Regions from separate parts of the Brevibacillus jepli genome, predicted to be linked through region 1. Evidence: predicted binding sites of a transcription regulator. Region 1 holds the regulator's gene; the other holds the start of a gene.

Region 1 (16,557 bases):
CAAGTGTATAGTCATCGAGCGCTTTGACACCTACGTCCGCATGTGTGCCTTTGCCTGTATTAAATTCCTCTGCTCCTTTTATGAAATAAAGCATGTATGCATATTCGGAAGCTGTTTTCGGGTCCAGATTTCTTTTCCACGCGAACTCAAAATCATGGGCAGTTACTGGGTCGCCGTTGCTCCAAAGCGCATTCGTTTTCAACTTGAAGTTGTACGTCAGCAAGTCCTCAGATACCGTGTAGCTGTCAGCGATGGCGTTGGCGATTTTTCCATCCGGACCATAGCGAGTCAACCCTTCAAAACAGGCGGTAATGACATCGAAGGAAGTCCCATCAGATGCGAGTCCAGGGTCTGCTGTTGGAGGCTCTCCACCGTCTGCATTCCAATTCAATACCATCTCTTCCCCTGTTGGCTGTGCTGGCTGAGATACCTGATCATTCGGCTGGTTCTTTGCTGCTGGTTCACTTGTACTGCATCCCGTTAAAACTTGAAGCAGCAAGAAACAGCTCAAAATGAAGCTCATCCTCTTTCTCACATAGACCATCCCCCTTGACTCGATCTGATTCAATGCTCAAGCGTGTACTATCGCTTTATCACACTACCATGATAACGCAAGTGGGCACGAAACAAATCAGACGGTATGGCGAAAAACGGTGAATGGATTGGATTGTATTTTGTACAAATTGTCTAATTATTTTAAATATTATACACAAGCACAAAAAAGCCAGTCCTCTCTGTGACTGGCAACAATCATCATGCAAGATGACAAAAGTAGATGGAAACTATTACACCGTATGTATCAATTGTTCAACTGTTTTCAAAACGAGCTTGATCTGTTCCTCGCTAATGTGTCGATGTGTCGTAAAGCGAATGACATATTCATCGAAATCAACGGCGAGTACTCCTTTTTCCTCTAAGCATTCCAAGAAGGCTACTGCCGTTTGACCGATTGAATCCGTATTTACCAGCACGATATTCGTCTCTACTTGCTCTACCTGAAGCGATAGCTGGCGCAAGCCTTCTGCCAATTGCTTTGCCCGTTCATGGTCTTCTGCCAGTCGCTCCGTCATTTGCGTCAACGCGATGATTCCGGGTGCTGCCAAATACCCTGCTTGGCGCAACCCTCCTCCTAATTTTTTTCTCCACCATCTCGCTTCTTCTATAAATGCACGATCGCCAGCCAGAATAGAACCTACTGGCGCACTCAGTCCTTTGGACAAACATATCTGCACGGTATCAGCGAAGCAGGTAATCTCACTGACTGCAACACTTTGGGCCACAGCGGCATTAAAGAGGCGGGCTCCATCCAAATGAACAGGAACACCATGTTTTTGGGCTACGTCATAGATATTCTTCATTTGTCCGACTGTGATTACCGCCCCGCCAGCGCGATTATGCGTATTTTCGAGACAGATCAGTTTTGTGCGAGGAAAATGAATATTATTGCCGCGGATCGCCCTCTCTACGTCTTCTGCACGCATAGCACCGCGCTCTCCAACCAGGGTCCGGGTCTGCACACCTGCCAATGCCGACATAGCCCCGCCTTCATAGTAAAAAATATGCGAATCTGCTTCTGCAATCACTTCATCGCCGTTTACACAATGTGTCAGAACAGCGACTTGATTGCCCTGCGTACCGCTTGTGACAAACAAAGCTGCTTCCTTCCCGAGTATTTCTGCTGCGATCGATTCCAAACGGTTAACAGTCGGGTCCTCTCGGTAAACATCATCTCCAACCTCCGCTTCCGCCATCGCACGAAGCATTTCTTCGGTTGGCTTCGTAACCGTATCGCTGCGCAAATCGATTTTCATAAATGACACTCCTTTCACCCAGATGCATCTCTCATTCCCTGTCGTAACACTTTCAACATTGCATCCTGAATTCCCTCTTGCTAAGATGGAGGGGACACTTACATACAGTTAGGGGATTTGACCTGTGAAACTAAAAATCACGCGTAATGCTGCCAAGCAATTGACGACTATCATCGAACAAGAAGAAGACAAAGACCTGAAACTTCGCGTATATATTACACACTCTCACGGTGATCATGCGCACTACGGCCTCGCTCTGGACAAGCCGACAGAAGAAGATGAAGTGATTGCTACAGACAAAGAGATCGATGTGATCGTGAAGAAAGACGAGCCATTGCTGGACGGTGTTATCATCGATTACCTCTTCTTGCCACAAGAAGGCTTTGTCATTACCAACCCTTCTAAAGGTAACACAGGTGACCACTAAGCTTGATACAGATAAACCCTCTGCCTTCTTGACTGGCAGAGGGTTTTCTTTTCGTTTGGAGTCTTTATTCGTCAACAGCTCTGGTATACAGTTCTGCCGGTAAATCTATTAACAACGGAGAACACGCTTCATCCATCTGTGCCATAACAAGTCGATGGACAGGTCGAGTCATGGCTACATACAAAAGCTTTGCGTCCCATTCATTGTTTTGATAGGCCTCTACATCGAGCAAGATGACCACATCAAACTGCAATCCTTTTGTTAAAAAGGCAGGCATGACAGTTACGCCACCCGGGAATTGGTTATCCTTGCTGCCTAGAAGTGTCAGATCTGCAATTTTGTCTTGCAAGCCCTTATGCGCCTTTTTACTCGCTTGAATCGTTTTCGCAACGATCGCGATCGTTTTGAAGCCTTCCTTCTGGTAGGCAGCCACTCGCGAAGAGACGTCCTCCCACAGCTGTGCTCGTGAACTCGCCGTTACCATAACAGGCTTGTCACCATGTCGCAAAACCGGTTTTGCCAATACGGTCTCTGGCAATTCGATTTGTCGTAAAACCTCATTGGCACAACGCATTATTTCAATCGTCGAACGATAGCTTTGCGACAGCGTGTAATAGGAAGGAAACATTTGAGCAAAGATCCCCTTCGTCAACTCCTCCCACGCATGAATGCCCCTGTAGCTATGAATACCTTGCGCGATATCTCCGACGATCGTTAGCGAGTTTCGCTTGGTTGCCAATGCAATGACGGCGATTTCTAGTGCACTCAAATCTTGCGCCTCATCTACGACCGTATGATCAAAATGCTCTGCTTTATTCATTCCCTCGACAATATGTTGTAAATATAACAATGGCGCAATATCTTCCGGCTCTAGTCTTTCCTCTGCAAACAACACAGCGCTTGACTGACTCACATCACGAACGACCTCATCTGATACATCAGCAGGTACGAGCTTGCGCAGCAATTCCTCATCAGCCATCAACTCTCGATAAGCTGCGAAGATTTCCAGGCGCGGGAACTGCGTCAAATACGTGTCCAGAATTTGCTCCAGCATTTTCTCGAATTTGTACAAGCCTTCTTTGTCCAGATCGACTTTTCGCTCGCGCAAATGGGAAAACAGCTGTTTGTTCATTTCTTGTTTCAAATGCTTACGAAGTGCTTCCACCCGCCGATGATACGGCATATTTGCGAATTGCTCCAGGAAGCATTGGCGAATAAAATCACTCGGGATCGAAAAGACTTGCTTCGTTTTGTTGTATAAAAAGCTGAGCTTCTTAAAAGGTATTCTTGTTTCGACGATATGACGGATGTATTGCTCCAACGCCTCCCGACAGGCGAGTGAGCCTTTGAAGCGGAGCCTGTTTCGCATGATTTCCTGCTGACGCTCATCCTGTCCGTCTTCAAAAAATAATTGGAGAGGTTTATCCGGACTCGTGATTCTCCATCCTTTTGGCAAAAGAGGCTTCACGAGCCGCGCCGCCCAATCCACAAAGGTAGACTGTTGTACATCATCGACCCCCAGCTCAGGCAAAACCTCTGAGATGTAAGTAAGAAACATCCGGTTCGGCGCAAACACCATGAACTTTTTGGACATCATGGAATCCTGATAGTTGTAGATCAAATAGGAAAGCCGATGCAGGGCAATTGTCGTTTTTCCGCTCCCCGCTACTCCTTGCACGACGATTGGCCGTTCTTTTTCCGCCCGGATTATATCATTTTGCTCAGATTGGATTGTAGCGACAATGTCCTTGAGTCTGCTATCGTTTGCCTGATTCAGATTTGCTGCCAAGAATTCATCGATGAAGCCCTCTTGTAAAAACTCGTCAGGATGCCCCATTTCACGGTTAATGGTCTCTTTTACCGCTCCATCATAGATACCGACGATTTTTCCATCTTCTATGGCAAAATTCCGCTTTAATCGAACCTCACCACGTACGATCTCTCGTCCCATCCGGTAAAACGCGTCTTTGCTCTCACCGGAATAATATAGGCTGGCAATGGGCGCACGCCAATCCACGACGACTGAATCAAACGTATCGCTTCGCACAATCCCTCGTTTTCCGATATAAACCTGATCCAACTCATAGATTTCATCTTTCATGAAATCCACTCTGCCGAAATATGGCTTCTCTCTGCCCTGATCTTCCAGGTAGCGTAAATCTTTCGCCTTTTTATAGTTCACGACTTGCTTTACATAGTCATCTGTTGCCTCTCGAATTTCCTCACGCAGCTGTGCAATTTCTTCGTCAATCGACGCAACTGTTTCTTCCAGCTTTTTTTGTTCTACCTCATAATCACGATGCTGTGTACTCACATCCATTCCCCCCTCACATCGATCACCATTGCCTTGCCAGCCATATTCCAGCTGCACAAGAAAGGAGACTAACTCCTAAGCTAAGTAATGCGTACATAGTGCCACGCAGTAATTGACCTTCTCCCCAGAAGGAAACAACCTCCAGTGAAAAACTTGAGAAAGTCGTAAATCCTCCCATGACTCCCGTAGCAAAAAGAAGGTAGAGAGCAGGCGACAAAAAGCCCCGCTCTTTCCCAACCACGAACAAAATGCCGATGATCAAGGACCCAGACACATTGGCGACCCATGTTCCCCATGGCCAACCTGGCTGATTGGCAGCCAACGATAACAGGTAGCGCCCGAGAGAACCAACCGCTCCTCCTACCGCCACAGCTATCCACGCCATCTCTTACCCTCCCCACGATATCAGCTGTTCTCGTTATGTATGTCACAGAAAAAGACACCCTAGCGTCAAGCGAGGATGTCTGTCGTATCAGTAATTGTTATCTTACTGTTTTGGCTTATTTTCTTCAAGGTCTTCCACATACCGGATAGAATCTAAATTTGCTCTCAAAGAAAGCTTAACGGCGTCAATGTACTTTTGGCGCAACGTTTTTTGCTCAAGCTTCTCTTCCTCGGTCAAACCTTCTTCGCGAGATTTTTTGACCAATTCGTTAATGCGTTTAATTTCTGCGTCAGATACCACTGCTGGTTTCCTCCCACTCTGTAGTAGTGCCGCTTCATTATACCACATTCGAATGATCCCGCAAGACGACCGAACACTTACTGAGTATCGGGAATGAAGAGAGTCTGACCTGGGTAAATCTTGTTGCTATCCATATCGTTCGCATCTTTAATCGCTACGATGTAGTCACGCACATCCATATTTTGATCCGCTTTGTGGCGAACGGCAATCGTCCATAGACTATCGCCGGAGCGAACCGTCACTTCTTTGCCTTGTGGTGCCTCCATTGCGGAAGAAGCAAACACTAGTTCGGTCAATAAGTAAAAAAAGAGAGTGAATGTAATAAGAAACAAGAGAGCTTGTCCTCTCGTGATACCAAAACGAACGCGACGCTCTTCTTTTTTCTCGAAACGATTACGTACTGTCAATGAATTCATGATAATGGCCCCCTCACAAACATACGTTCTGTTATCTTGTACCCTCATAATAAATGAGAACATATGTTCATGTCAATAAATAATCGAACTTATGTTTGTCGAACGCAAGATCCCATGGTATAATATAGGAAAATATGTTCGAGAAATCAGAGGTGTCTTTCTATGTCAAAATTATCGAGTAGACAACAAGCCATCATCGAGTTCATTCGAAAGGAAGTTCGTGATAAAGGATATCCACCCTCTGTGCGGGAAATCGGAGAAGCTGTCGGACTAGCTTCCAGCTCAACCGTACATGGACATTTGGCACGATTAGAGAAAAAAGGCCTCATTCGCAGAGACCCTACCAAACCTCGCGCCATCGAATTGCTTTCAGATGAAGATCGGTTTCAAGACAATTTCGAAGACTCTGTCGTACGTGTGCCTGTAATCGGGAAAGTAACTGCTGGACAGCCGATCACTGCTATTGAGGATGTAGAGGAATACTTCCCGCTTCCAGATAATATCGTGACTTCTGACAAGGTCTATATGCTGCGCGTCTCTGGAAATAGTATGATTGATGCCGGGATTCTCGACGGCGACTACGTAATCGTTCGCCAACAGCACGTAGCGAACAATGGTGACATCGTTGTAGCCATGACCGAAGAAGACGAAGCGACTGTCAAAAGATTTTTCAAAGAGAAGAACCACTTCCGACTCCAACCGGAAAATGCAACGATGGAACCGATCATCTTGGAGCATGTATCCATTCTCGGAAAAGTCATCGGTGTCTATCGACTCATTCACTAGTTTCCACACATAAAAAAGGACAGCCTCGGCTGTCCTTTTCGTTTTCTATTTGATAGGCTATCTGGCGATAAAAAACCAGACAATCATCGCCACTTGTAGAATTACTTTTACGACCGCACTGCCCAAAAATCCGATCAGTGAGCCCACACCTGCTTTTACTGCTCGCTCCATCGTCTGCTTCTGCACCATCAGCTCTACTAGCACAACGAATACGAACGGCAAGATCAGCATACCAAACGGCGGAAACACGAATATCCCGAGTACAATACCGACAGCAGCCGCAATGGACGACCACTTGGACCCCCCGTACCTTTTCACGAAGTACATATTCGTCAATAAGTCAGCACCATAAAGCAGAATACTTAGAACGACCATTCCCCACCAAAATGATGCTGGCAATCCCGCTCCGGGATCGGCAATGAAAAAGTGATAGAGCAAGAAGCCCACCCACAGTAAAATCGTATCAGGTAGAACGGGTAAAAATATCCCGGCGATACTCAAAAGAAACAATAGCACAACTACGATCCACAAAAATATTTCCATCCACGACACTCCCTTCATTTAGGTATACGAGTGATCATTGATTTCGTTGCGCACTTATTCACTTTTGTCTAAACTATTTTAAAAGAAAGCAGAAACGGAGGTAGCTTCATGAGAAATTGGCATGACCTCTCTTACTTGCGCCACGGAACGATCCGTCAAAAATCAGCCTGGAAAGCGATCCAGGAGACTCGCATCATGGAAGTTCTTTCTCCGTACCGCCCTGTTCTTGCTGGCACCATTCCATTGGACATTGATGTTCTCCAAAGCGACCTGGACATCATTTGCGAGAGTCATGATCTGGAACAGTTTGAACAGAATGCATGTAAAGCTTTTGGCTCCTTGCATGGCTTTGAAGTAACCCATATAAACGTAAAAGATATAGCCACGTGCGTCATCCAGTTTTTCGCGGCTGACTTTTGGTTTGAATTATTTGCTCAACCGGTTGCCGTCGAGAAGCAAAATGCCTATCGACATATGGATATGGAAGCACGGTTGCTAGCGATAGGTGGACAGGAAGCCTATCAACAAATCAGGGCTCTCAAGCAAAGCGGCATCAAAACAGAACCCGCGTTTGCCGAGTACTTTCATATTCCGGGTGACGATCCTTATGAGGCATTGTTACAATTGGAGTCGTTAACAGAACAGGAATTACGCCAAAAGGTTCAGCTCCTCCTGAATCGTTAATCCATCAACAAAGACCCGACCTCTACTTCTTGAATGCAGGAAGGGTCATCATTTTTGGGACTGCCCACTTTCGTAGTTACCGGATAAACGCTCATCTCGCTGGATTCATAGGGGGTAAAGAGGGATTGTAGCTCCAGTTGATCATACTTCTCTCGATCAAGCCATAAGTCTTCGTCCTGTTTCTTTAAAATGACTGGCATTCGCTCGTGAATGTTTTCCATGATTTCATTCGCCTGTGTCGTCACAATCGTGCACGTATGTACTTTTTCTCCCTTTTGATTCATCCACGTATCATACAATCCGGCAAAAGCGAATGGTTCCCCCGTTTTCAGTATGATCCTCATGGGCTGCTTTCCTGTGATTGAATTCATCCATTCATAAAAGCTGTCAGCAGGTAGGATGCACCGTTTCTTGACGAAAAGCTGTTTGAACGCGGGCTTCTCATTTAACGTCTCGCAACGAGCATTGATCATTTTGTAGCTGCTCTTCTCATCTGCTGCCCACGACGGCACCAATCCCCACTTCAACTGACCAATCCGACGCTTGCCGCGATCAGCAATAATCGCTGGAACCAGCTGGCCCGGCGCAATATTGTACCGTGGTTCCATCTCAAACGGGATGACTTCGATCTGGAACCGTTCCTTCCATTTTTCCAAATTCGTTACGAGTGTAAAACGTCCGCACATACGATTCACCTCACAACCTTCCCCTGCTAGACTTATTACTTTTGTCTTCTCTCTTACTCTTTCACACGGGTAGGCATTTAAAACCTTTCACGCATGGGAATCTTGTTCAAATAAAACAATCACATCCTCCTCTTCTACATAACAAAAGAAGACCACTAGAAGAATTACTTCTCAGGGTCAAATTTCTTGTTGTTATGAAAAGACCTAACCCGTACAGAATAGATATCGGTTACAAACATGAAATTACGCCAACTGTCTATGATTTTCTATAAAAACTGTAAATAACTAATCTCAATCTGGCATTCCGATTTCTGTCTTTATATTTTGTTTGATTTTTCTGAATTTATAAGCGAGAAAAATGGCTCTTGTGAAAAGATCGATGGCTATCGAGATCCATACGCCTGCAATTCCCATTTGAAAATGAATTCCTAACAAGTAAACACCTATGACGCGAATCACCCACATGCCGATGGCCGTGCTGTACATTGGGCTTTTCGTATCTCCAGCTCCTTGCAAGGCCCCCGCTAACACTACTGCCACAGCTAAAGCTGGTTGGGCAAATGCATCGATACGCAAGGCCGTCACCACCATATCAATTGCATTTTGATCTGAGGTAAACCAACTGGCTAACCACGGTGAGAATAGAAACATCAACAGCCCAATGATTGACATGAGTACGACCGCTATCCAGGTGGTAAGCATTCCGTATTGGTAGGCATCTTCTCTGCGGTTGGCTCCCAAGCTCTGTCCCACAAGTGTTGTTGCCGCGACAGCTAATCCATAGCCGGGCATGTAAGAAAAACTCTCGATTGTACCAGCTATCGTATGAGCCGCGTACGTATCGGTGCCCATTCGGACAATCAGGCCAAAGTACAGGACTTGACCAAGACGCATAATGATTCTTTCTACAGCAGCTGGTAGGGAAAGTTTGAGTAGAGGAGCATTGTATGATTTCCCGTTAGTATCGGTGGCTGTTCGAAGTGAAAACGCCATTTTTGATCGCTGAATGTATACAAAAAGTACAATGGTACCGATGATTCTCACAATAACTGTCGCCCAAGCTGCTCCAGCAACCCCTAAGGACGGAACGATCCAGAATCCAAAAATGAAAAGATAATCCAAGACGATATGGAGAATATTAATCCACCAGCTGACCTTCATCGGTGTCTTGGTGTCACCAGCTGCCCGAAGGATGCTTCCAAAAATGAGCATGAGTGAAATAAAAACGGAGGGTACTGCTACAATGCGTAAATACATGGCCCCATCTGCTAGTACCTTAGGTTCAGCACCCATTAGACTTAGCAGCGGTTCTGCAAAAAGCAACGTAATGAGGCCGAAGATCATACCCGCCAGTGCAGCTAACAAAGTGGACTGTCGGGCAAGCACTTTTGCTTTTTCAAAATCACCTGCCCCGACACTTCTGGCAATCAAGGATGAGGTCCCGATCCCTAGTGCCATAAAAATAGCCAAGTATACGGCTAACACAGTATTTGCAATACCGACGGCTGTAACTTCGGCCAATCCTAGCTTTGATACAAAAAGAGTATCTACGAACCCTACAGCTGTTTGTAAGATGTTTTCGATAATCGCAGGTACTGCTAAGGCAAGAATGAGCTTTATCTTTTGCTTCGATGATTGTCCTTCATTTCCTATGACATGTCCCGTCATACAGATCAGCCTCTCATCGGATAAAGTGGTCCAATGCTTTTTTTATATCAGCCAAAACAGGCTCTTCCCCACCGTGATGAACAGCCTCGATCAGACAGCTTTCAATATGATCGTTAAAAATGACTTTTGAAACACTATCGAGCGCCTTTCTCGCAGCAGCAATTTGCAGAAGCAGATCTGGACAATCACGGCCCTCCTTCGCCATTTCTTTTATGGCACGTACATGCCCTTCGATTCGTGCAAGGCGATTGACAACCTGTTTTCGGTACTTATGCTCATGCGTATGCTCATTCACTCGCTCACCCCCTTTTCATTCATTGTATCCCCCTGGGGGGGTTATTTCCAGTTGTTTAGATAAGAATTTTCAGATTTTTCCCCAAAGATTCTTACCATAGAAATCTGTAAGTGTTTATCGTGAGATCATTGATGAAACATTTTTGTGCTCCTAAAATCGTTCACCATCAGAGGATGCTGTAAACCTCTCGAAAGTCGCTTGACCAAAGTGGAAAAAGGCGTGCACATAGTGGATGCAAGCCGAGTGATCGTATCCGTGATTAGAGATTACACCCGATGGTTCACGTGTTTATGTGACAAATATTTATCAGAATACTGTCTCTGTGATCAACATCGCAACCAATACCAAAATCCTCCCCCGAATCCCCGTCGGTGACTTCCCCTTCGCTATCGCAATCACTCCGAACTGCGTCCATTGCACTCGTCGAAATCTATCGAATAAAGCTCAAAAAATCCAACATAAAGGAAGAATAGGCAGACCATTAGTCTGCCTCTCGTTCTATTTCTTTGTCTCATTTTCTTTCATGTGAATGAGCTGTTCCGTTTCCACATCATAATTTCCTATCTCATTTTTGGGATCATTCTTATATCCCCATACAGATACTTTCTTGGCGTCTCCCTCCACTTGCTCCCATGCTGAATCATCCACAATCACGAAAATATCAGCATAGCTACGTCCATCCCCAATGATTACATTTCCTTGAAAAGAGAGCTTGTTCGATCCAATTGTTAGATTCGTTGTTTCATTTTTAGCGAAGTATACCCCTTCGCTGTTTGCGATCAGTGGCAGCGCACTAAGTGGTGTCGTGTTATTTTTCTCATCCACTTTTCTAAGCAGTTCCTTTTCGAGTAGCGATTGAGCCATCGATTTGTTCATGACCATCGCGTTTTGTTCTCCTGCAGGAACGATTTTCACACTATAAGTATCAGTCACGGTCACGTCTTTGGACTGTTTGGCTAACGCGTTATTTATTTGCTGTTCCGTTCCGTATAAGATAATCCCATTTGCGTCCTGTGAGCATCCTGTAAACAAGACGGCTGCAAAAAGCAAACTTACACCAAGACCAAATTTTTTGCGTAATTTCATGATGACTTTCCCCTCTCTCTTACTAGCTAGCCTACTATCCACCTACTGGAGTCGAGGCAACTATTACTATAATGGTCTATAGAGACATTTACCATCGACTTTCCTTACATATCCACTTACATTTTTGTAAGTATCGTTATACAAAAAAGTCATTTTCTTTTATAATTACAAATACTCCCTTTTGGCATTGGAAGGGAAAGCTGTTTTCAAAATGGACCTCGAGGGGGGTGTACAGATGGCGAATCTTCTCAATTTGCCACATACCGCAGCGGCTCATGCAAAGCCTAGGAATAGTAAGGCGATACTTTGCATGAGGTGGTCTTACGTTTAATCGAATCATCGCCTTCATTTGCGTATCTCATTTCCTATTTCTTGGCTTTGCCCCTTATTTTCGTATTCATAAATAAGGAGCGAGCAGAAATGAAGTGTGTGAAAGCAAATTTAATCCTTCCTGAATCGTTACTGGCAGAAATTCAAAAGTACGTGCAAGGAGAAACCATTTATATTCCGAAGACAAAAGTAGCCCATCAAAAATGGGGCACGCGTACTGGCGGAAGAAAACTATTAGATGAGCGCAATACGGCAATCAAAAGCAGCTTTCAGGCCGGGTCGTCCATTTCTCAGCTAGCGGAGAAATACTTTTTGTCTACAGAGACGATAAAAAAAATCGTATACACCAGATAGACGCTCAAAAAGCACTGACAACCCTTCCATTCAGGGTGTCAGTGCTTTTCTCGTATGGCGAGTTTGTTTACGAAATGTCTTCTCCCTTTCTCACCCACAACAAACCCTTTAAAGTAAAGAAAAGCCCCATCCAACAGACAAGACAGGAGGAACCTAAACATGGAGCCTTTTATTCATACGCATCACTATCATTTTATTAAATCTCGCGTTCAAGCAATTATGAACGCCTATGCGACCAGTACAGATGTCAACGTCATACGTGCTCGTAAAGAAATCGCCCACGAAGAAATTTTTCAGTTGTTTCCGAGCATCACACCAGAACAAAAAGAGCTTTTGCAACCGATTGACACGATCAAAGAAAAAGCGGAGGGTAAGCAGTTCTTGCATCTACTCTCATCCTTTGTGATCCCATTCCCTGCTCCCACAGAGTCTTCGATCAAGAAACTCTTCCCGAAAGTAAAAAAGCTAAAAGTCCCGAATTTAACTGAGATCAATTTTTCAGAGATTTCCTATATAAGCTGGCTAGATACCGCGACGGACAAGAAATATATTATCGCCAACCATGAAGGAAAACTGATTGGCATTCACGGACAGTTTACAAGCATGAATAAAAAAGGCGTATGTGCGCTCTGTAATCGCTTTGAGGAAATTGGCATGTTCGTTCTTGAAGCCAAAGGCTCCAGTGATGGCACATATTTAAAAAAAGGAAACTACATTTGCCAAGACAGCGTGACATGCAATCAAAATATCATTTCGCTAGATAAGCTGCACGATTTTATTGCGCTCATGGTCAAATAATCTGTATGCCAAAATGAAAACAGCCGCCTGCTCTCGAAGCCAGGCGGCCTTATCTATTCTATTTGATCTTACTTGACCTCAATCAGAATCTCTTCGAGTCGATCCCAAGTTTGGGTAACGCCTTCGAGCATGCCCATATCCATGACAGTCTTAAGCGCTTCTGCGGACACATATTCAGCACGGTTCACCAGCTTCGTCTTGCCGCCCAAATCGATGAATTCCAGCGTGACCTCAGTCGATGGCATGGTATCGTTTGAATTGCCTTCTGCATCTGAAAAGTAATCCGTATAGACGATCTTCTCTGGCTCGACAATTTCCTTATAAACGCCTTTGCCCCATGATTCCATGCCGAAATATTCTCCCATGCTCTGATCGACACATTTCATGCAGTAGTGCCAAACACCACCCGGTCGGAAATCGATGTTACAAACCGGAAGCTCCCAGCCTTTCGGTCCCCACCAACGCTTGAGATGCTCAGGCTCTTTAAACATCTTGAACACGAGATCTTGGGGAGCGTCGAACACACGCTCCAATACCAGCACTCGATCATTCTCTACCCTCGAAACCATTGCGCTTTTTGCCATTGAAAATTCCTCCTCATCGATTTGAATAATCTCATGAATTGTCCTTGTTCTGCAGTTCCCGCAAGTAGTCATCCAGTTGATCGAATCTGTCCTCCATAACGCGCTGGAAGGACCTCACCCAAGAATCAAGCGCTTGGAATGGTTCTGGCTGTAGCTTGTAAATCCGGCGGTTGGCTTCGGCTTTTACTTCCACGATCCCGTTGTCACTGAGCACCTTCAAATGCTTCGAGGCTTGGGGCTGCCGAATCCCTAGTCGATCAGCGATTTCCCCCACAGTTAAAGCTCCGTCGCGCAAGAGCTCGACGATTTTCATACGATTTGGTTCAGCCAAAGCAGCGAGCGTCGCCAAGTCCATGCACGGATTTTTCCCAGACATGTCACTCACCCCGTTACATGATGGACTTTCCGTTCATCTCATCCCCTTTAGCTATATGCTTATCATTTCTTAACCCAAATATACTCGATAAGGAATATTCCTGTCAAGGAATATTCAAAAGAACTTCAATGCCCTTTATTGGTTTGGATTAGTGATTGATCAATAACTATGGCTTACCATTCATTTCATAGATGTGCGATTCTGCAAATGTTGGATCGTTGCTGTAATCCCCTGCTCGAACTGCGTCGCTGGAATCGGTCCGATTAGCCGATTATATTTTTCTCTGCTTAGGATTAATGGTTCTTCGGTTAAGTAAAGCATCTCGACAACTTCCTTCATCACGGGAATGAACATACCGAGTAAAGACAATCCTATTTTCCCGAGAGGAATGACAGGTTTCGCAATGCCACTAGCCTTTTGAGCAATTCTTACAATTTCTCTGCCGGATATGATACCTGAACCCGGGATGTTCCAGTTTTGGCCATAGGCAAACTCTCTGCTGGCCAGTTCTACAATCATCTTCGCCGCATCGGGTAAGTAAACATATTCACGAGGAACATGCATATTGCCAATGAAAAACGCCGGTTTGCCAGCCGCGATCGACTCGAGCGTCGATCCCAAATACGATGCTTGATTGGCAGTTGGTCCGTAATAGTCCGGCAATCTGACAATCATCGTCTGCACCTGATTCCAATCGCTACTGAACAGCATTTGCTCAAATGCCAGCCGGATCTTTCCTTTCTTCGTGTGCGGGTGCTTTGGATGCTCCTCCGTCACTATGTCCATCTGCTTTCTCCCGTATGGATAAATGCCGTCTACTGCGACAACCTTCAAGCCTCTCTGGTTGGCAGCCTCCATGATGACTTCACCTAATGGTATCAGCTTGCTTACCATCTCGTTATACGGCACGTTTGCACAATGACCCCCTGTTGCCCCCACTACTATGGCTTTTTTCATTTTCTTCGATTGTCTATCGACCTTGCTAATAATCGGGAATGCAATCGAACTCTGTAACCGATCAAAGTAGAGATGAGCCGTACATATCGTCCTGTAGATTTTGGACCCATCCCTGCCAAGAGGCCAATTATATTCGACTGTTACTTTTTTCCATATTCCCTCGTCTTGCTAACTGTATCTAGGATACTGATCACGGGAGGCAAAAAAAATGAAGAACAAAACAACATGTCTTATCCTTTGGTTTAGCCAGAGCGTATATGTGCTCTACTTATTTGCTTGGCTCCTTACTGTAGCATTCACTGCTTTTCTTTTGCCGGAAAATGAAAATGATACAAGTGCATTGCCGCAAGTTTTCTATGCGGTACTCATTTATCCATTTGCTTTGCTCGTTTCAGCTATTGGCAGTTGGGTTGCCTATCACAAACATAATTTCAAAGTAAGTTACTGGCTGAATTCGATTCCTTTGCTTTGGATTATTCCGATGACACTGCTTTTTATTTTGTTCATTGTCGCTGTTTGATTTTACTAATGCGGCACTACATTCGATTTTTAGCTAAACCATGGAGTGAATTTCTTTTAAATTTTTCCATTAAAAGAAGGTATTTCCATTTTTTCTTTGAATTTATCATACGTATTTTATTTATTGCACTCATATGGAGGAGAAAGATTATGAAAAGCTTGGTAAGAAGTTTCGGTATTTTCGTCCTGGCATCATCGTTCTTAATCGTACCTTCACAAGCAGCAGAAACGAATACGGGAGCAAAGGGAAAAAATAATATCGCCCGAGCAACAAATGTCTTTGAAGGTAACTGGCAGTATGGTGATACGTTAGTAGTAGCTTACGATACATTCATGCCAAATGGTTGGATTTCTATCGAAAGAGAGCCACACCGTGGAGGGACACTTGGATATGAAGTAGCCAAATACATTGTTGGTGCTCCGTATGGTGCGGTGGAAAGAAGCTATAGCTTTAATGTACCTTCCGGCTGGGTCGTAATCGGTAGAGGTTATAACAGTAAAAGACAAGCTTATATCGATATAAAAAATGAGACGAAAAAACGATACCAGCCTAATGAGCTGGAGAATAAATGGATAAGTACCAGTCAGCCCGTACCTTATGGCTGGGTCGTCGTAGGGGTAAATCTCTATGAAAAACATATTGTCAATATAAGCAATGTGCCTACTCAATCAAGCATTGAAGTTCTCAAGCATCCCTCGCCATCCTTTTCTTTTGAAATACCAAGAGGCTGGGAGGTTACCGAAGACGGAACACATTCACGGATCATCACGAGAATGTACTAAAGCTCGAACTCAAAAATTTGAGCGTCGTTCGCTGGTCCATCAATGTTTGCTGTTATCAAGCACCTCACCTTATTGGGTGAGGTTTTTTTGTAATAATCAGATGCTCATTTCACATAAACATTCATTGTGCCCCACATTTCACCCCCAAAGAAGAGGACCACATTGAAGTAACAAATGGAGTCGTCACAAAAATGACTGAACAGTACGTCCCCTAATTACTAGCAGCGCTCCCTTTTTGGGAGGTTTTTCTTTTTTCTATTTGCGTAATAAGCTATCAGGGAATAAAAACGCTTATAAAATCTATCGGTGTATCATCATTCCACTCTTTCTGGGGTACAAAGTGTATCCCTTGAACACACGGTATATGAAATCTCCACCACATGGTGTCTTGTAAAAAATCATCATCTATTTCATAGTCGATTTCCCCTTTTAACTCCGAAAGCACTGTTTCAATT
Region 2 (16,557 bases), on a different contig from region 1:
ATCCATGTTGGCACTCTTGTTGCGAAGCGCTTTGAAAGCTCCTACATAAAACTGTGCTCCGATGATGAATTGTACCGGTGTTGCCAACGCGAGCTGTACCCACGGATTCATCAAGATTTCAGGCAGCCAGATAAACGATGTGAAGGAAAAGTGGCTTACCATCGACCAGAGCAGCGGGAGCGACAGAATCGCGGATATCCAGAACTTGCGGGTCTGACGTTTGATCTCCTCTTGTCGGCGATCTACTTTTTCCTCTTCTTTTCCTTCTTCCTTGCGAGTCGCCTGATACCCCAGCTTCTCTACCTTTTGAATGATGTCAGTCACACTGACCTGCCCTGAATCGTACTCGACAGTGGCTGTTTCCATCGCCAGGTTCACATTCGCCTTCAGAACTCCATCCATTTTGTTCAAGCCTTTTTCAATTCGCGTGGAGCAAGCCGCACATGTCATTCCAGAGATGTTTAGCTCCACCTTGTCAGTGACGACGCCATAGCCGAGCGATTCAATTTTGGAGCGGATATCGTCGATGTTCGTTTTCGTTGGATCGAACACGACTGTGGATTTTTCCAATGCCAGATTGACGTTGGCGGTCTCCACTCCCTCCATTTTTCCCAAACCTTTTTCGATGCGCAGTGCGCAAGCTGCGCAAGTCATCCCTGAGATTGCAACTGTTGCCTCCGCTGTTTTGGTACTCATTTTAATCCCTCCACATACCCTTGAGGGGTATATTTTATCGTATCGTTTCCCTTACGTTGTTTCCTGTTCACACCCTTACTATACAATACCCCCTCAGGGTATATCAAGTACTTTTTTCAATTTTTTTCTAAATGGGCTTTACGTGTTGAAAACATAGGGAAAAATGATGGGTGGTCCTCTAACTTTAGTGCCGGGACGAAGCACTGCCACATGTTTTCCAGTCGCCTTTTTCCTCCCTTCGCTCGGGCGGTCTCCTTCCAAACATATGGCAGTACTTCTTAACAGCGAAGTGTTCGCCATGCTTTTACACCGTTTTGCAGGTTAACACAAGCGGCATTACGTCCAAGATATCTTTTGGGAATCGTCTTTTCCTCACTTGAACCGACTTTCACGATGTTAACACAGCTGCACAGGAAGAAGTGCATTTCCAGTCCTAGCGCCTCTGGAGCCCGACCCAGCGTAGGAATGAATGGCGGGGGTTTTCAGCCTCAACCTCTGCGAATCCATCTTCGAAACTCTACTTTTGAGGCGCTCCCGACATTTATTCCGGAGCGGACAGTCCAATCCCTCAGCGGGGCGTAGGCCGAAGCGTAGACGGAAATGCGCTTCTTCCTCCCCCACTACAGCAACTCAAAAAACAAAAAATCCCCCAGATTAACTGGGGGCAATTGGTCGATCTTCGATCTCTCTTATTTACCTTGATTCGCTTCTTTCTGATAAGCAGCCGCAATTTTCGCTGCTACTTCCGCATTGTGTTTCACCAGTGCGATGTTCGTTGCCAAGCTCTTGCCTTCTGTCAGCTTTTTCACTTTATCGAGCATGAAAGGCGTTACCTGTTTACCAGCAATGTTGTTTTCTTTTGCTTCTGCGAGAGCTTTCAGGATTACAGCCTCGATTTCCTGGTGGTTGAGTGCATCGGATTCTGGTACTGGATTCGCGATAATCATACCGCCTTTGAGGCCCAGATCCCATTTGGTGTTCATCATCTTACCTACTTCTTCTGGTGTATCGATACGCATGTCTACGCCAAAGCCGCTTTCGCGAGCGAAGAAGGATGGGAACTCATCTGTGCGGTAGCCAACAACTGGTACACCTTGTGTTTCCAAATATTCGAGTGTGCGGCCGATATCGAGGATGGATTTCGCACCTGCACATACTACCGCTACATCTGTTTGCGCCAGTTCAGTCAGGTCAGCGGATACGTCCCAAGTGATTTCGCCTTCACGGTGTACCCCGCCGATACCGCCAGTTGCAAACATGTGGATGCCAGCCATCTCAGCTGCGATCATGGTTGCCGCTACTGTAGTCGCACCGATTTTACCGCTAGCCAAAATGTAAGCGAAGTCGCGACGGCTTACTTTTGCTACATTCTTGTTCGTCGCAAACTCTTCCAGCTCGCTGTCAGTCAAACCGATTTTGATTTTGCCGTCCATGATTCCGATCGTAGCTGGTACGGCACCGTTGTCGCGAATGATTTGTTCTACTTCTTTTGCCATCTCAATGTTTTGCGGATATGGCATACCGTGCGAAATAATCGTCGTCTCCAGGGCAACTACTGGCAGGTTGTTCTCCAGTGCGTGGCGTACTTCCTCAGTAAAGGTCAAATATTGTTTCATGTCTTATCGCTCCTTTTCGAATTGTTCTACGGCCAGTTCCAATTGTTCTGCTTTTAATAGAGGAGATACGGATTGCTCTGTTTGCAATGTCAAGGCTGATGCTGCCAATCCCAAGCGGCACGCTCTCTGGAAAGACTCTCCGTTTACAATGCCATACAAGAGTCCCGACGCGAACGCATCTCCCGCACCTGTTACATCTACTACTTCCGTTGGATACGGAGCCATATGCTCCTCAACATCCTCGGACTGATAATAAATTCCTTCTTCACCCAAGGTCACGATGACGTGCTTAACGCCTCGTTCCCTGATCTTGCGGCAAGCCTCGGCGCATTCTTCGATCGTGGTGATCTTCATGCCAGCCATCAGCTCGGCTTCTTCGCGATTTGGCAAAATCGCTTCTACTCCGTCCAATTGCTGTGGGAGCTTCTTTGCTTTAATTGAAGAGACCGGGTCAACGAAGAGCAGGATGTTTTCCTCCCGACAACGTTCGATGATGTAGGCCAGGCAGTCCGCCGGAATGTTTGTATCGATGAAAACCACGTGGGCTGCTGCAATGTGCGACCATTTCTCCGCGAACATCTCCGGTGTGAGAGCATCGTAAATATCCATATTCGCCAAGGAAACAACCATTTCGCCATCGATATCGAGAAGCGCTGTATACGTTCCCGTCCGCTGCGTAGGCAGTCGCCACACTTGGCTGATATGCACCCCATGCTTTTTCGTCTCCTGCAAAAGCCAATCGCCTTCCTTGTCCTCACCAATGCTAGTAATGAGCGACGTATTGCAGCCAAGACGTCCGAGGTTCTCCGCGATATTTCGTGCCACCCCTCCACACGATTCCATAATCGTTACCGGATTGGATGAGTGTAGGCGCACCTGTTGCTTGCCGCGTGCTTTACGGTCCAGGTTGGCCCCGCCGATACAAGCAATCATTCCTTCATCACGAAGCACATAAGCCCGTCCTTTGATTTCTCCACGTTTGGTCAGCTGCGCGATGTAGCCAGCTACCGCTGAACGTGAGATACCAATCAGATCGGCCAGCTCCTGTTGCGAGATAAAAGGATTTTGCCGGATGTGATGAAGGATCTGCATGTCTTTTTCCACGGTCATCCTCCTTTCTTCTGTTTCGCTTTCACAGCTCGTTTACAAACAAAAGTTTATCATAAAGACATTTGTTTTGCATAGACCTGTTTTCATTATTATTTTTCTCATCTCAAATTGACAAATCTGCATACGACCTGTAGGATTATCTTAAATTAAAGATATCGAAGTTTCGATGAATAGGAGGGTCCATATGTCTGACAAACCACTGCGGAATGATCCCCTCGATCTTTTTGTAGTATTATCGAGGTCATACAACTGGGTTACCGCTCACTCCAATCGTCACATTCGCCAGCATGGCCTGAATCCAACCGAGTTCGGAGTCTTAGAGGTATTATTTCATAAAGGTCCTCAACCATTGCAGCAAATTGGCGAAAAAATATTGATCTCCAGCGGAAACATCACATACGTTGTGGACAAGCTTGAGAAGAAGCAATTGCTCATTCGCAAGCCCTGTTCGGCAGATCGTCGCGTGATTTATGCGGAGCTGACGGAAAAAGGACACCAATTTTTGTCTGAAATCTTCCCTCCTCATCAGCTGGCAATCGAAAAAGCGATGGAGGGACTCACACCAGAAGAACAGCGTCAGGCAATCGAGTTGCTAAAAAAGTTGGGACGCACTGCTCAGGCTACTTATTAGATGAGCAGTCCCCTCTCTCCACCACAATCGTTTTAAAAAAGTGTTGACAAAAGATCTTAAACATAATAATCTTAAAATCAAGATTTACACATTAAAAGTTAGTGACTTACTAAATGGAAGGGGAATAAAATTATCATGAGTAAAGTACTTTTTATTAAAGCAAACGACCGCCCAGTTGAGCAGGCTACAAGTGTAAAGCTGTACGAAGCTTTCACGAAGACATACAGAGAGACACATCCAAACGATGAAATCGCTGAATTGGATCTGTTTGCAGAAAACCTCCCTTACTATGGCAATGACTTGCTCACTGCTATGTGGAAAGCTGGAAACGGCTACGAGCTGACTGCTGATGAGCAAAAAGGAACTGAACTGGTTAACAAATACCTGAACCAATTCGCAGACGCTGACAAAGTTGTTATCGCATTCCCAATGTGGAACTTCTCGGCTCCTGCAGTATTGCACACGTATGTAGATTACCTCTCTCAAGCAGGTAAAACATTCAAGTACACTGCTGAAGGTCCAGTTGGTCTGATGGGTGACAAAAAAGTAGCTCTGTTGAGCGCACGTGGTGGCGTTTATTCCGAAGGCCCAATGGCTGAAATCGAAATGGCTAATAAATACATGCGCACTGTGCTCGGTTTCTGGGGCATCAGCAATGTAACAGAAGTGATCGTAGAAGGTCACAACCAATTCCAAGACAAAGCAGCTGAGCTCGTTGCAGCTGGTGTAGAAAAAGCAGCAAAACTGGCGGAATCCTTCTAAGGCCCGCCAGCCTTTTTGGACAAATATCTCAAAATAAAGATATATTAATTAAAAATAATTAAGGAGAGATGAAAAGTGTTGGATACTGGATTGCTGTTAATTCGTTTGGTCATCGGTTTGACGTTTGCAGGGCATGGTGCTCAGAAGCTGTTTGGTTGGTTTGGCGGTTATGGTTTGAAAGGAACTGGCGGCTGGCTGGAGTCTATCGGAGTTAAACCTGGCGTCGCTATGGCTTTTGTCGCTGGCTTGGCTGAGCTCGTCGGTGGTCTCATGTTTGCGGCAGGTGTAGGTATTTGGGCAAGCTCTATTTTGCTCGCATTCACAATGCTGGTTGCCATTCTGAAGGTACACGGTCAAAATGGATATTGGGTCACGCAAAACGGATTTGAATACAACCTGACCTTAATCGCAGTCGTTATCGGTGTGGCTTTGATTGGTCCAGGAGCATACGTTTTGTTTTAATCGGTGATCCCTCAATACCCGTAAGCCAGCAATCGTACTAGAGGGAGGTAACACCAGATGGAAATCCGCGTCTACACACAGAACGAGCAAGCAAAAGGACATTTTGGCGACGGTGAAATCGTAGAGAGCAAACCAATTGGCTTCCCACATGAAGGCTCCGTTGTAAAACGGGTAGGACCACTTTTTTATTGGGCATGGGCAAAATCACTGAAGACATTTGAAATCCCGTTACACCCCCACTCCGGCTTTGAGATTTTGTCTTACGTCCTCACCGGGACAGTCGGTCATCGGGATACACTCGGGAACCTTCAGGAAGTATCGACAGGCGGCGCGCAGATCATGCAAACCGGCTCTGGTGCGTACCATGCAGAAGAACTCGGCAAGGATACGGAAATGTTTCAAATCTGGTTTGAACCGCATCTCGCGCAAACAACGAAACAGCCACCGACCTACAATCAGTATGATCACGAAGCGTTTCCGTATGAGGATGTAGATGGTGTACGGGTAAAACACATCGTTGGACCGTCTGCGCCCATTCAGCTAGTAACAGATTCCATGATGAGCGATATCACGATTCCGGCAGGAGCATCATATGCACATGAGCTACCCTCTGGCTATTCTCACGCTGTCGTCATTGTCGAAGGGACTGGGAGCGTTGCAGAGAAAGCAGTCGTCAGCGAAAATCTGATGCCAGCAAGCACAGGTGACTTTGTCGTCCTCTCCGCTGAGGAAAACAGCACAGCCATCTACCAAGCAACATCCGATGCCCCCCTCCGTCTGGTGTTGATTCAAGTACCGACTGAAGTGGATTATCCGCTCTATCGTAAATAATTGATTCTTCCAACTGCCCTTATTCAATCATCCCAACCAGGCCGTCACATTTTTGTGACGGTCTTTTTCGTATAAACTCCGCCTCCACATGGGACATTAACGAGGAAATCGTTAACAATTTTTGGGGCCGATCAGAAAGGAAGTTGAACGTGGAAGATATCGTTATGACCAGAGCCATTTTTGGGACGACCATGGCCTTTCATATTATTTTTGCGACTTTAGGCGTTGGCCTCCCACTCATGATCTTGCTTGTGGAGCTTCTTTTTTGGCGGACGCGTGACCGCGATTACGAGATCATGGCCAAACGCTGGACAAAAGCCCAGGCGATCTTGCTTGGTGTTGCCATCCCCTCTGGAACAATTGCTGGTGTCCAGCTTTCCTTGTTATGGCCCGGGTTCATGGAGATCGTCGGCAGGGTAATTTCGCTGCCTTTTCAGATCGAAATATTCGCTTTCTTCGTGGAAGCCTTATTTATGTCCATCTACGTCTACGCCGCGCACCGTCTCTCCCGCAACATGCGTCTATTGAGCTTATTCATGGTACTGCTCGGTGCGACGGCCTCCGCGATCCTGATTACGAATGTCCACGCATTTGAAGGGACTCCTACTGGCTTTCGGATGGTCGATGGGCAGATCGTGGACGTAGACCCATGGAAAGCCTTTTTCAACCCCAGCTTTATTGTGACAGCAGGCCATGTGACGGTCTCTGCTTATATGACAGGAGCATTTATCGTCGCTGGCGTTGCAGCGTGGAAGATGCTACGCGCAGACAAAGGCAGTCGCGTTTATTTGTACCATCAAAAAGCACTCTTGGCCGGATTAATTGTAGGCGGCACCTTCTCCCTTTTAACCGCATTGAACGGACATGAATCCGCGCAGCTTTTGCATAAATACCAGCCGGAAAAGCTAGCCGCTGCCGAAGGGTTGTTTGAAACACAAGCATACGCCCCACTCGCGATTGGCGGCTTTACCGATCGCGAGACAAAAGAAGTCAAATACGCGATCGAAATTCCATGGGCGCTCAGCTTCCTTGCAGCCAATCGCTTTGACGAGGTCGTCGTCGGTCTTGATGATTTTCCAGAGGAGCTGTGGCCCCCGCTCTACGTCCATACCCTTTTTAACGGGATGGTGATTATCGGCAGCTTGCTGATCTTCGTTGGCTTTATCGGTTTCGCTTGGAAAAAGATGCTGAAACGCTCTCAGTTTCCTCGCTGGGTTCTCTGGGTATTTGTCGCGAGTGGACCGCTCGCCTTGTTAGGCATTGAATTCGGCTGGATTTTTGCTTGCACGGGACGACAGCCATGGGTGGTGTATCGTGTGATGAAAACAGCAGACGCCGCTACCCAAGCCGCAGGCATCTCTACGCTCTTCTGGATATTCCTCTCGGTGTACGTGTTTTTTGCGGTCGTCACCCTGCTCGTATTCCGCAGTTATTTTGGCCGCCATCCTTTGGAGCTCGATCCGCAGGAACAGCCAAAAATAGATGGAGGAACGGCATGACCGACACCATTATTGCCATTACGCTGCTCTGGATTTTTGTCGTCATCTATTCCGTCGCTGCCTCCTTCGACTTCGGTGCCGGATTCTGGTCGATGATCTACTTAAATCGTGAAAAAACCAAGGCAACCCAAATCGCCAATCGCTACCTCTCTCCCTCCTGGGAGGTCGTGAACGTCTTTATCGTATTGATCGTCGTAGCGCTCGTAACGTTTTTTCCTGGTGCGACCTACACGCTTGGGAGCCTGCTGCTGGTTCCCGGATGTCTCGTGGTGTTATTGATGCTGATTCGCAGTACGTTTATGGTGTTTTCGCACCTGATTTACAAGTATGACAAGATGCTCAGCATCGTCTCCGGCATCACCGGGATATTGGTTCCGGCTCTGTTAATCAGTGTACTTCCCGTGACCCAGGGCGGGTTCTCGCGGATGATCAATGGTGTGGAGTATCTCGACTGGGGACTGTTTATTACCAGCCCCCACGTCTATTCCTACATCGGCCTTGCCGTCAGCAGCACGCTCTTCCTCTCGTCTCTATTGCTCGCAGACTACTCCTTCGTCGCAGGTGAAAAGCAGGCCTTCGCCGTCTATCGCCGGGATGCCGTGCTTCTGGGTCCGATCACGTTGCTTGCGGCATTGGTCACCGTACTCACCATGCAAATGGAGGCGAAATGGCTGTACGACCGCATTCTCGACTATCTACCCTGGCTCATTGCATCTGCGGTCTGCTTTTTCATCAGCTATATCGCCCTCTTGCTGCCCCAGGACCGTCGATACTTCGGCATCCATCTGCCGCGAATCGCTGTCATTGTCGCCACGACACAATACTTGCTCGCCAGCTATGCGTACGGTGCGGCACGACTGCCTTACATCGTTTATCCCCATGTGACGATTGAGTCCAGCTTTACGCATCCTGATACGTTCCACGCCTTGTTCATTTGTTATTTGGTCGGCTTTGCCATTCTTGTTCCTGGTTTTATCTATTTCTGGCGGCTGTTCATGAAGGACGAGCAGTACGTCCGGCAAAAATGAATCCTTTTGCACGCCAAAAAACCCGCCCAGGCATTCATCAGCCCCGGCGGGTTTGGCTATGTGTTTTCTTTTCTTATACGAGCGCAGGCTTCTTCGCAAGCATCGTGCCTTCCTGTGCATAACGAACGTGCCAGGAGAATGCCTTTTCCAGTACATGCGGAGTGTGTCCACCGCGTGTGAGTGCTTCCTCGTAATACGCTCTCAATTGATCGCGGTACATCGGATGCGCACAGTTCTCGATTATTTTGATGGCTCTTTGACGCGGAGCCAAGCCTCTCAGGTCTGCCAAGCCTTGCTCGGTGACGATAATATCTACATCGTGCTCGGTATGATCCACATGGGAGGCAAAAGGTACGATGCTTGATATGTTGCCGCCCTTCGCGATCGACTTGGTAACGAAGATGCCCAGACGGGCGTTGCGGGCGAAATCACCAGAGCCGCCGATTCCGTTCATCATTCTCGTGCCCGATACGTTGGTCGAATTGACGTTGCCATAGATGTCCGCTTCAATCGCGGTATTGATTGCAATCAGACCAAGGCGGCGAATCAGCTCCGGATGGTTCGTAATTTCTTGCGGACGCAAGAGCAGCTTGTCGCGGTATTGGGCGAAGTTGTCAGTAACATGCTTCATCTTGTCAGCCGTCAGCGTGATCGAACAGCCTGAGGCAAACGAAATTTTGCCCGCATCGAGCAGATCAAACACCGCATCCTGCAATACCTCCGAGAAGACAGTCAGATCCGTGAATTCTGAATCGAGGAACCCGTTGAAAACCGCATTGGCTACCGAGCCGATTCCCGATTGCAATGGCGCGAGATTGTTCGGCAAGCGCCCCTCTTTTACCTCCTGACGCAAAAACTCGATCAGATGCGCCGCAATCTGTGCCGTTTCTTCGTCCGGTTCCACAATCGTCGATGGAGAGTCCAATTGATTCGTCAGGACAATTCCTTTTACTTTATTCGGGTCAACAGGAATCCCTGCTGTGCCCATTCGCTGATCTACGGACGTGAGCGGAATTGGTTCGCGTTCTCCTTGCATGGCTGGTGTATAAATATCATGGATGCCTTCCAGCTCCACCGATTGAGCCATGTTCAGCTCAATGATGACATGCTTGGCATTTTCCACAAAAATATTAGAGTTCCCCACGGATGTTGCCGGAATGATCATGCCCTCTTCTGTAATTGCAACCGCTTCCACAATTGCATAATCGATAGCGTCTATGGCTCCTTGGCGAATGGCTTCCGCTGTATGCGACAAATGCTGGTCGACGAACATCATGCTGCCATCGTTGATTTTTTTGCGCATGACCGGATCAGCCTGAAAAGGCAATCGCTTGTTGATGATCCCCGCTTCCGCCATCACGGCATCCACATCGGAGCCGAGTGACGCTCCTGTATATACGTTTACGCCAAAAGGCTTGTTCTCTTTTTTCGCCAGCTCAGCCAATGCGAGCGGCACGACCTTGGCATCACCAGCACGCGTGAAACCACTTAACCCGATCGTCATGCCATCCTCAATCCATCCTGCTGCTACCTCAGCTGTCACGATTTTATCTGCCAGTCGTTTATCGCGTAAGCGCTCCCACATCATTGTGACCTCCCATGCCATCTTTGTTGCTATTACACTAGCATACAGATTCTGAGCGGGCACTCGATTTCCAACAAAGCAGAATATTTACGCGTTTAGCTAGAAAAAGCGACAGCGAACCATTCTCATATGTCAAACATTTCAAAAGCCAAGCAATTGTCGAAATGAACTGGCGTATGTCTGGCTCACCGGGACTCTCGTCTTCTGCTTGTCCTTCATTTCCAACAAAAACGTGGAATGAAAATGCGGGTGAATGAAGCCAATCGACTCCATATTGACGAAATAAGACCGGTGACAGCGCACGAATCGCTCTTGCGGCAGCATGTACGCAAGCTCAGCCATGTTGTATTTGTTGGCATAAGAGCCACTTGCCGTATGCAGAAGCGTTTTCCCTTCATGGGAGCTGATGTAGACGATCTCGGTCAACGGAATCGGCAGCCAGCCGTCCTCCCCTTTTCCGATCAAAAACGATAGACGCGGCTCCGGATTAGTGAGCGGAACAGTTTGAGGCGGATAGATGGCGGTAATACAGCCCATGATCTGACCATCGCGCACCAACGGAAGCGAGAGTCCGTAGTACGGGACGCCAAAAATACGACTCTCCACCTGATGCCCCACTTTTCCCATTTCCATGAGCGCTTGATGGGTAGCCGAGCCGATAGGTACTACATCCCCTGGCGTAATTTTCAAATCAATATTGGAACTCGGCTGGTAGTACAAGTATTGTGAACCGTCAGAGATCGCGATCGATACCCCTTCTGGCACGACTTCCCCAATCATTTGCAGCACCTCTGGAACCAATCTGTCCTCCATGCTGATTCCTCCTTTCTTCTATTAAAACACACTTCCCTGCCCGCAAATCAATCCTTGTCTTTCCTCTCTATACAAGCGAATCCATCCGATTACTGCCAAGCACTGTGCTATCATGAGATTACAAAACATTCACGATTGTTTGAGTAAAGGCGGTGCAGCATGGATCACACCATTGTCTTGATTGCAAAAGGAACGGACACACTCGAATTTTTGCTAAAAGAGCTGCGGGCTTATTTCGAGCCGTATTGCAAAGTCATCGGTTATGCCAGCCATGAACACATTCCCGACTTGAGCGGAGTCGATCATGTTTTTATCACGACCAAATCTCCGGAGCTGTATACGGTCGCCCGCCAAGCCGTGGCCGATTCCGTACCCATCACAGTATTAAACCGTTTTTTTGAGCTGCGCAAAATGAAAGCATTGATGCAGATACCCCCGGGAACGACCGTCCCTGTCATGAACAATTCGCCTGTGACTGCACAGGAGGTCATTCAAAATTTACTTGAGGCGAACGTCGACCATTTGAATTACGTTCCCTTTCACCCTGGCTGTACTTTTGATGAACTCGAATTTCAGTATGCCATCATTATGAGCATTCCCGACGTACCGCTTCCTCCTCATGTGGAGGTTATCGATCTTGGTTTTCGCAAAATCAACATTCATGACCTGATTGATACGGGGCGTAAGGTAGGTGTGCCGATTGAGTGGGAGCGCGAGTACTTGTCTGCCTTCATTGCAGAAATGTCTGAGCTCGCCAAAATGCTCGGCACCTCCTACGCGGAAGTACAGAAGCTGAACAGCCAGCTACAATCTACGTTTCAGGCAGTCAAAGACCCCGTTATTGCTTGTAACGAGCAAGGTCTGATCACGTTTATGAACGATGTCGCCGTTGAGTTGTTTTGTCCGCATGCCTCCCCTATTGTCGGACAGCCCTATACGGTGTTGAAGGAACACAGCTTGCTGCAGCCCTTTTTTGAAACGGAGGATCAGGAGGATGCCCTCGTCTCTATTGATCATAGACAATTTATCGTCAGCAGTCAGAGCATCCGCCGCAGGCACGAGCATTTAGGCTTTGTTTGTACGCTAAAAGACGTGACCGAAATCCAGCGCTTGCGAACCACGCTCACTTTGCGCGGTCATACAGCGACCTACTCGTTTTCTGATATCAAAGGAAAAAGCCAACCTCTGCTCCAAGCCATCGAGCTCGGCAAAAAAATGGCGAAAAACAACCAAACGATCCTGCTTACAGGCGAAAACGGAACGGGAAAAGAGCTGTTCGCCCATGCTATTCACCAGCACTCTCTGCGCAAGAATGGACCCTTCGTGGCGATCAACTGTGCCTCTTTGCCGGAAAACCTGCTGGAGAGCGAGCTGTTCGGCTACGAAGATGGTGCCTTCACTGGAGCACGAAAGGGTGGGAAGCCCGGTCTGTTTGAGCAAGCGGACGGTGGCACGATTTTTCTCGATGAAGTCGGTGATATCTCTGGGGCCATTCAGGTCAAGCTGCTTCGCGTGCTGCAAGAAAAGCAGGTCATCCGTGTAGGCGGTACGGGCATTCTGTCTGTGGATTGCCGCATCATCGCAGCTACCAACCGCGATTTGGAGGATGCCGTTTCCCAAGGGGTTTTTCGCGAGGATCTGTTCTATCGTTTAGCTGTCCTGCCGATCCAGATTCCGGCGTTGCGTGAGCGAATCAGTGATATCCCACTCCTCATTGAGGAGCATCTGGAGCAACAAGGTATTCGCAAATCATGGTCACCAGAAGTAATGGAGTTATTCAATCGTCATGACTGGCGGGGGAATATCCGTGAACTGAAAAATGTCGTCGACTATGCCATCACGGTAAGCGAGCATCCTGTCATCGGTGTTCAGGATCTCCCCAAGCGCTTGACGGACCGCTTGTTTCAAAAGCAGCAGGCAGCTATTGTCCCGACTATAGACGACGACCGAGACTTGGATATTCTATATTGCTTGCATCATTATTACATTTCCAACAAACCGGTAGGCCGTTATCAGCTGGCGCATTCCCCTGCACTGCAATCCGTTGGCTGGACGGAGAGCGCCCTGCGGAACAAGCTAAAATCGCTGGAACAGCAAGGCTTGGTACGTTCTGGAACGACGCGGCAAGGAACCACTATCACGTTGACAGGTATCGAATTGCTACGAACACACGGGCGGATTTAACTTCCGCCCAATGAATAATAGGATGTATTAGGCTGCATAAAACCTAATAAACATTCCTAAAGCTTATGCTACCCTTTTTCCTTTCTGAAGAAAAACCACTCATACCGCTTGTTTTCACGAAATTTCGACACTTGGCACGCCCCTTGCTTGTAATAAGCAAAAAAAAGCGAGGTGACCTCATGTCTACACATCAATCGAAGCCTGCAAAGAAACGTTTTTCTGTGCCGCATACGTACGCCATCCTCTTTATTATCATCATTTTGGCAGCCCTAGCTTCCTACGTACTCCCGACGGGTGAGTTCGAACGGGTCAAGGACGAAGCCTCTGGTAAAACAGTCGTGGTTAACGGGAGCTACCATCCTGTAGAGAGTGACCCGGTCTCATTCTTTGACATGTTCAAAGCGATTCCAGAAGGGATGCAGAAAGGCTCACAAATCATTTTCTACATCTTTATTGTAAGCGGTGTATTCGGAATCATCCGCCAGACCGGAGCGATTGAGGCCGGGATCAATAAAGGTGTCCGACATCTGGAAGGTCGGGAAAAGCTACTCATTCCCGCTTCCATGTTCCTCTTCTCCATCGGTGGCTTCACCATGGGAATGGCGGAAGAAAGCATTATTTTCGTTCCGATCGGTATCGCGCTGGCTCGTGCGATGGGGTTCGATGCCGTAACGGGTACCGCGATGATTACCATGGGAGCAGCAGCGGGCTTCATGGGCGGGATGATCAATCCATTTACAGTTGGGGTCGCGCAGTCGCTCGCACAATTGCCGCTCTTCTCTGGACTCACCTTCCGTGCTGTCGTATATGTCTTCGTACTCGCCTTTGCCATCTGGTACGTCATGCGCTATGCGTATCGTGTCAAAGCAGACCCGACCAAGAGTGTGCTTTATGGCGTTGAGAACCAAGCAAGCCCTGAGCAAGCAACAGTAGACATTCCTGATTTGAATGCGCGTCACAAGCTCGTGTTCCTTGTGATGGTCTGTGGTCTCGCTTTTAACGTATACGGTGTATTCAAGTACGAATGGTTCCTGACGGAGCTCACCGCTTCCTTCCTGATCATGGGTCTGGTCGCTGGTCTCCTCGGTGGTTTGTCGGTCAATACGCTGTTTGACTCCTTTGTCGCTGGTGCGAAAGCCGTTACGTTTGGCGCGCTGATCGTCGGTTTTGCCCGCGCCATTACGGTCGTCCTGGAAGACGGAAAAATCATTGATACGATGATTAACGGTTTGACCTCGGCGATTGGTCATTTGCCAGATGCCGTAAACGTCATCGCCATGTTTGTGATTCAAGCGTTTCTTAATCTCTTCATTTCTTCTGGAAGTGGACAGGCAGCGACTACCATGCCAATCATGGTGCCGATTGCGGACTTGCTCGGCATCCAACGTCAGGTAGCAGTACTCGCCTTCCAATACGGTGATGCGGTAACCAACTCCATTATCCCGACTTCTTCTGCGTTGATGGGCTATCTGGCTGTTGCAGGCATTCCGTATGAGAAATGGGTCAAATTCATTTGGAAGCTCTTGCTCGGCTGGGCCGTGATTGCCTCAGTCGCTCTCATTGTCGCTGTGACAATCGGCGTTTCTTAAAGTAGCCTTCGCTTCACTTATCGACTACCCACGAACAAACCGATGGAGGAACCATGCGCACAACTATCGAACAATTGCAGCCCGCCATTTTTTCTCTATACGATCATCTTCATCAACATCCAGAGATAAGCTGGGAGGAAGTCCAGACTACCTCTTTCATCGCAGACTTCTTGAACAAACACAATTGCCGCGTCACTACCTTTGACGACGTGACGGGAGTCGTCGGCGAATGGGGCGATCTGACCCCAGGAAAATTCACTGTAGGCGTACGAGCAGACATGGATGCACTCTGGCAAGAAGTGAACGGCGTCTTTACCGCGAACCATTCCTGCGGACACGATGCGCACATGACCATGGCGTTAGGCGTCCTCATGGTTTTGCAAGCGATGGACGTTCAGCTCCCTGGGCGTCTGAAGCTCATTTTCCAACCAGCGGAAGAAAGCGGAAATGGCGCGCTTGCCATGGTAAACAAGAAGGTTGTGGACGACATTGATTTCCTGTACGGCGTTCATTTGCGTCCCATTCAGGAAATCCCTCGCGGCACGGCTGCTTCCGCTATTATGCACGGCGCGGCGGGGACCATTTTTGGACAGATCAAAGGTGCAGATGCTCACGGCGCACGACCTCATCTCGGGGTCAATGCCATTGAGGTAGCCGCTGCGATTGTCGAGCAGTTAAAAGGCATTCACCTTGATCCACTCGTTCCGTATTCCGTCAAAATGACGCAGCTTGCAGCCGGCAGCAAAAGCAGCAATATCATTCCGGGCTCAGCGCATTTCCACTTGGATCTGCGGGCACAGACGAATGAAGTCATTCACGCCCTATTTGCCCGTGTCGAGCACATTTTGCAGCACGTTTCCCGTCTGTATGAGGTTGAGCTGACTTACGAGATCACCGAACGCGTCTATGCCGCGGAAGTGAACGAAGAAGCGAGACTGATCATGGCGGATGCCATTACCCAAACATTGGGAGCAGATAAGCTCGAACCACCGATCCAGACACCTGGCGCGGAAGACTTCCACTACTACACCAAGGAACGTCCACAGCTTCGTGCGACCATGCTTGGATTAGGCTGTGGCCTTACACCAGGACTTCATCACCCGCAGATGACTTTTGAAAAAGAAGCACTGCTAGACGGAATCGAGATTTTGGCAAGAACGGTACTGAAAACGTTTGAATGCCCATCCAAACGAACGGTTGAGGAGAGATGACATGAAAATCGAACGCGTGGACCTGCAACGAATCAAAATCCCGTTGAATTCCCCTTTTGAGACGAGCATGGGAGTCGAGACCCACAAGGAATGCATTCTGGTACGTGCATACAGCGGTTCCCATGTCGGCTTCGGCGAAAGCGTCGCGATGGACGTCCCTGTCTACAATGAAGAAGACGTCGATACAGTCTGGTACATGCTTGAAAAGTATTTGATCCCACAGCTGTTTGCACGTGAGATCGAGCATCCTGATGACGTATCCCGTCTCTTCTCCTGGATGCGCCGCAACCATATGGCCAAAGCCGCTTTGGAAGGTGCCGTCTGGGATCTGTACGCCAAAATGAACGGCCTCTCCCTCTCCCAAGCATTGGGCGGAACTCGTACGACGATTGATGTCGGTGTGAGTATCGGAATCGAGCCGACTATCGAAAAACTGCTGCAACGCGTAGACGGCTTCATCCGTGATGGCTACAAAAAAATTAAAGTAAAGATCAAACCCGGCTTTGATGTCGAGCCAATGCGTGCAATTCGCAACACGTT

Evidence for each region. The regulator LexA, encoded in region 1, represses DNA repair genes until DNA is damaged. The targets are predictions, from matches to a motif close to CGAACATATGTTCG.
Region 2: a site for LexA is predicted at 3,459-3,472, ahead of AB1L17_RS30105 (carbohydrate kinase). Genes of this name have one in related genera too.

Annotation. Positions count from the first base shown of each region.
Region 1 is NZ_JBFEFW010000001.1:307,609-324,165, reverse strand. Features, by position in the region: gene AB1L17_RS01635 (peptide ABC transporter substrate-binding protein) at 1-535, opposite strand, end outside; gene ltaE (low-specificity L-threonine aldolase) at 786-1,811, opposite strand; gene AB1L17_RS01625 (HesB/IscA family protein) at 1,936-2,238, shown strand; gene AB1L17_RS01620 (HelD family protein) at 2,303-4,552, opposite strand; gene crcB (fluoride efflux transporter CrcB) at 4,575-4,937, opposite strand; gene AB1L17_RS01610 (DUF896 domain-containing protein) at 5,040-5,237, opposite strand; gene yneA (cell division suppressor protein YneA) at 5,315-5,653, opposite strand; gene lexA (transcriptional repressor LexA) at 5,816-6,439, shown strand; gene AB1L17_RS01595 (DUF456 domain-containing protein) at 6,497-6,982, opposite strand; gene AB1L17_RS01590 (DUF4269 domain-containing protein) at 7,091-7,666, shown strand; gene AB1L17_RS01585 (SOS response-associated peptidase) at 7,663-8,352, opposite strand; gene AB1L17_RS01580 (MATE family efflux transporter) at 8,644-10,020, opposite strand; gene AB1L17_RS01575 (metal-sensing transcriptional repressor) at 10,034-10,315, opposite strand; gene AB1L17_RS01570 (hypothetical protein) at 10,581-10,844, shown strand; gene AB1L17_RS01565 (lipoprotein BA_5634 family protein) at 10,814-11,401, opposite strand; gene AB1L17_RS01560 (CD3324 family protein) at 11,822-12,085, shown strand; gene AB1L17_RS01555 (FusB/FusC family EF-G-binding protein) at 12,245-12,883, shown strand; gene AB1L17_RS01550 (SRPBCC domain-containing protein) at 12,952-13,467, opposite strand; gene AB1L17_RS01545 (ArsR/SmtB family transcription factor) at 13,499-13,843, opposite strand; partial or broken gene AB1L17_RS01540 (NAD-dependent epimerase/dehydratase family protein) at 14,024-14,764, opposite strand; gene AB1L17_RS01535 (hypothetical protein) at 15,009-15,320, shown strand; gene AB1L17_RS01530 (hypothetical protein) at 15,470-16,102, shown strand; gene AB1L17_RS01525 (hypothetical protein) at 16,377-16,557, opposite strand, start outside.
Region 2 is NZ_JBFEFW010000050.1:4,367-20,923, reverse strand. Features, by position in the region: gene AB1L17_RS30115 (heavy metal translocating P-type ATPase) at 1-696, opposite strand, end outside; gene AB1L17_RS30110 (pseudouridine-5'-phosphate glycosidase) at 1,386-2,312, opposite strand; gene AB1L17_RS30105 (carbohydrate kinase) at 2,316-3,416, opposite strand; gene AB1L17_RS30100 (MarR family winged helix-turn-helix transcriptional regulator) at 3,607-4,053, shown strand; gene AB1L17_RS30095 (FMN-dependent NADH-azoreductase) at 4,189-4,815, shown strand; gene AB1L17_RS30090 (DoxX family protein) at 4,891-5,277, shown strand; gene AB1L17_RS30085 (pirin family protein) at 5,335-6,108, shown strand; gene AB1L17_RS30080 (cytochrome ubiquinol oxidase subunit I) at 6,273-7,607, shown strand; gene AB1L17_RS30075 (cytochrome d ubiquinol oxidase subunit II) at 7,604-8,635, shown strand; gene scpC (succinyl-CoA:acetate CoA-transferase ScpC) at 8,709-10,220, opposite strand; gene AB1L17_RS30065 (LytTR family DNA-binding domain-containing protein) at 10,362-11,033, opposite strand; gene AB1L17_RS30060 (sigma-54 interaction domain-containing protein) at 11,193-13,217, shown strand; gene AB1L17_RS30055 (YfcC family protein) at 13,397-14,806, shown strand; gene AB1L17_RS30050 (M20 peptidase aminoacylase family protein) at 14,860-16,017, shown strand; gene menC (o-succinylbenzoate synthase) at 16,019-16,557, shown strand, end outside.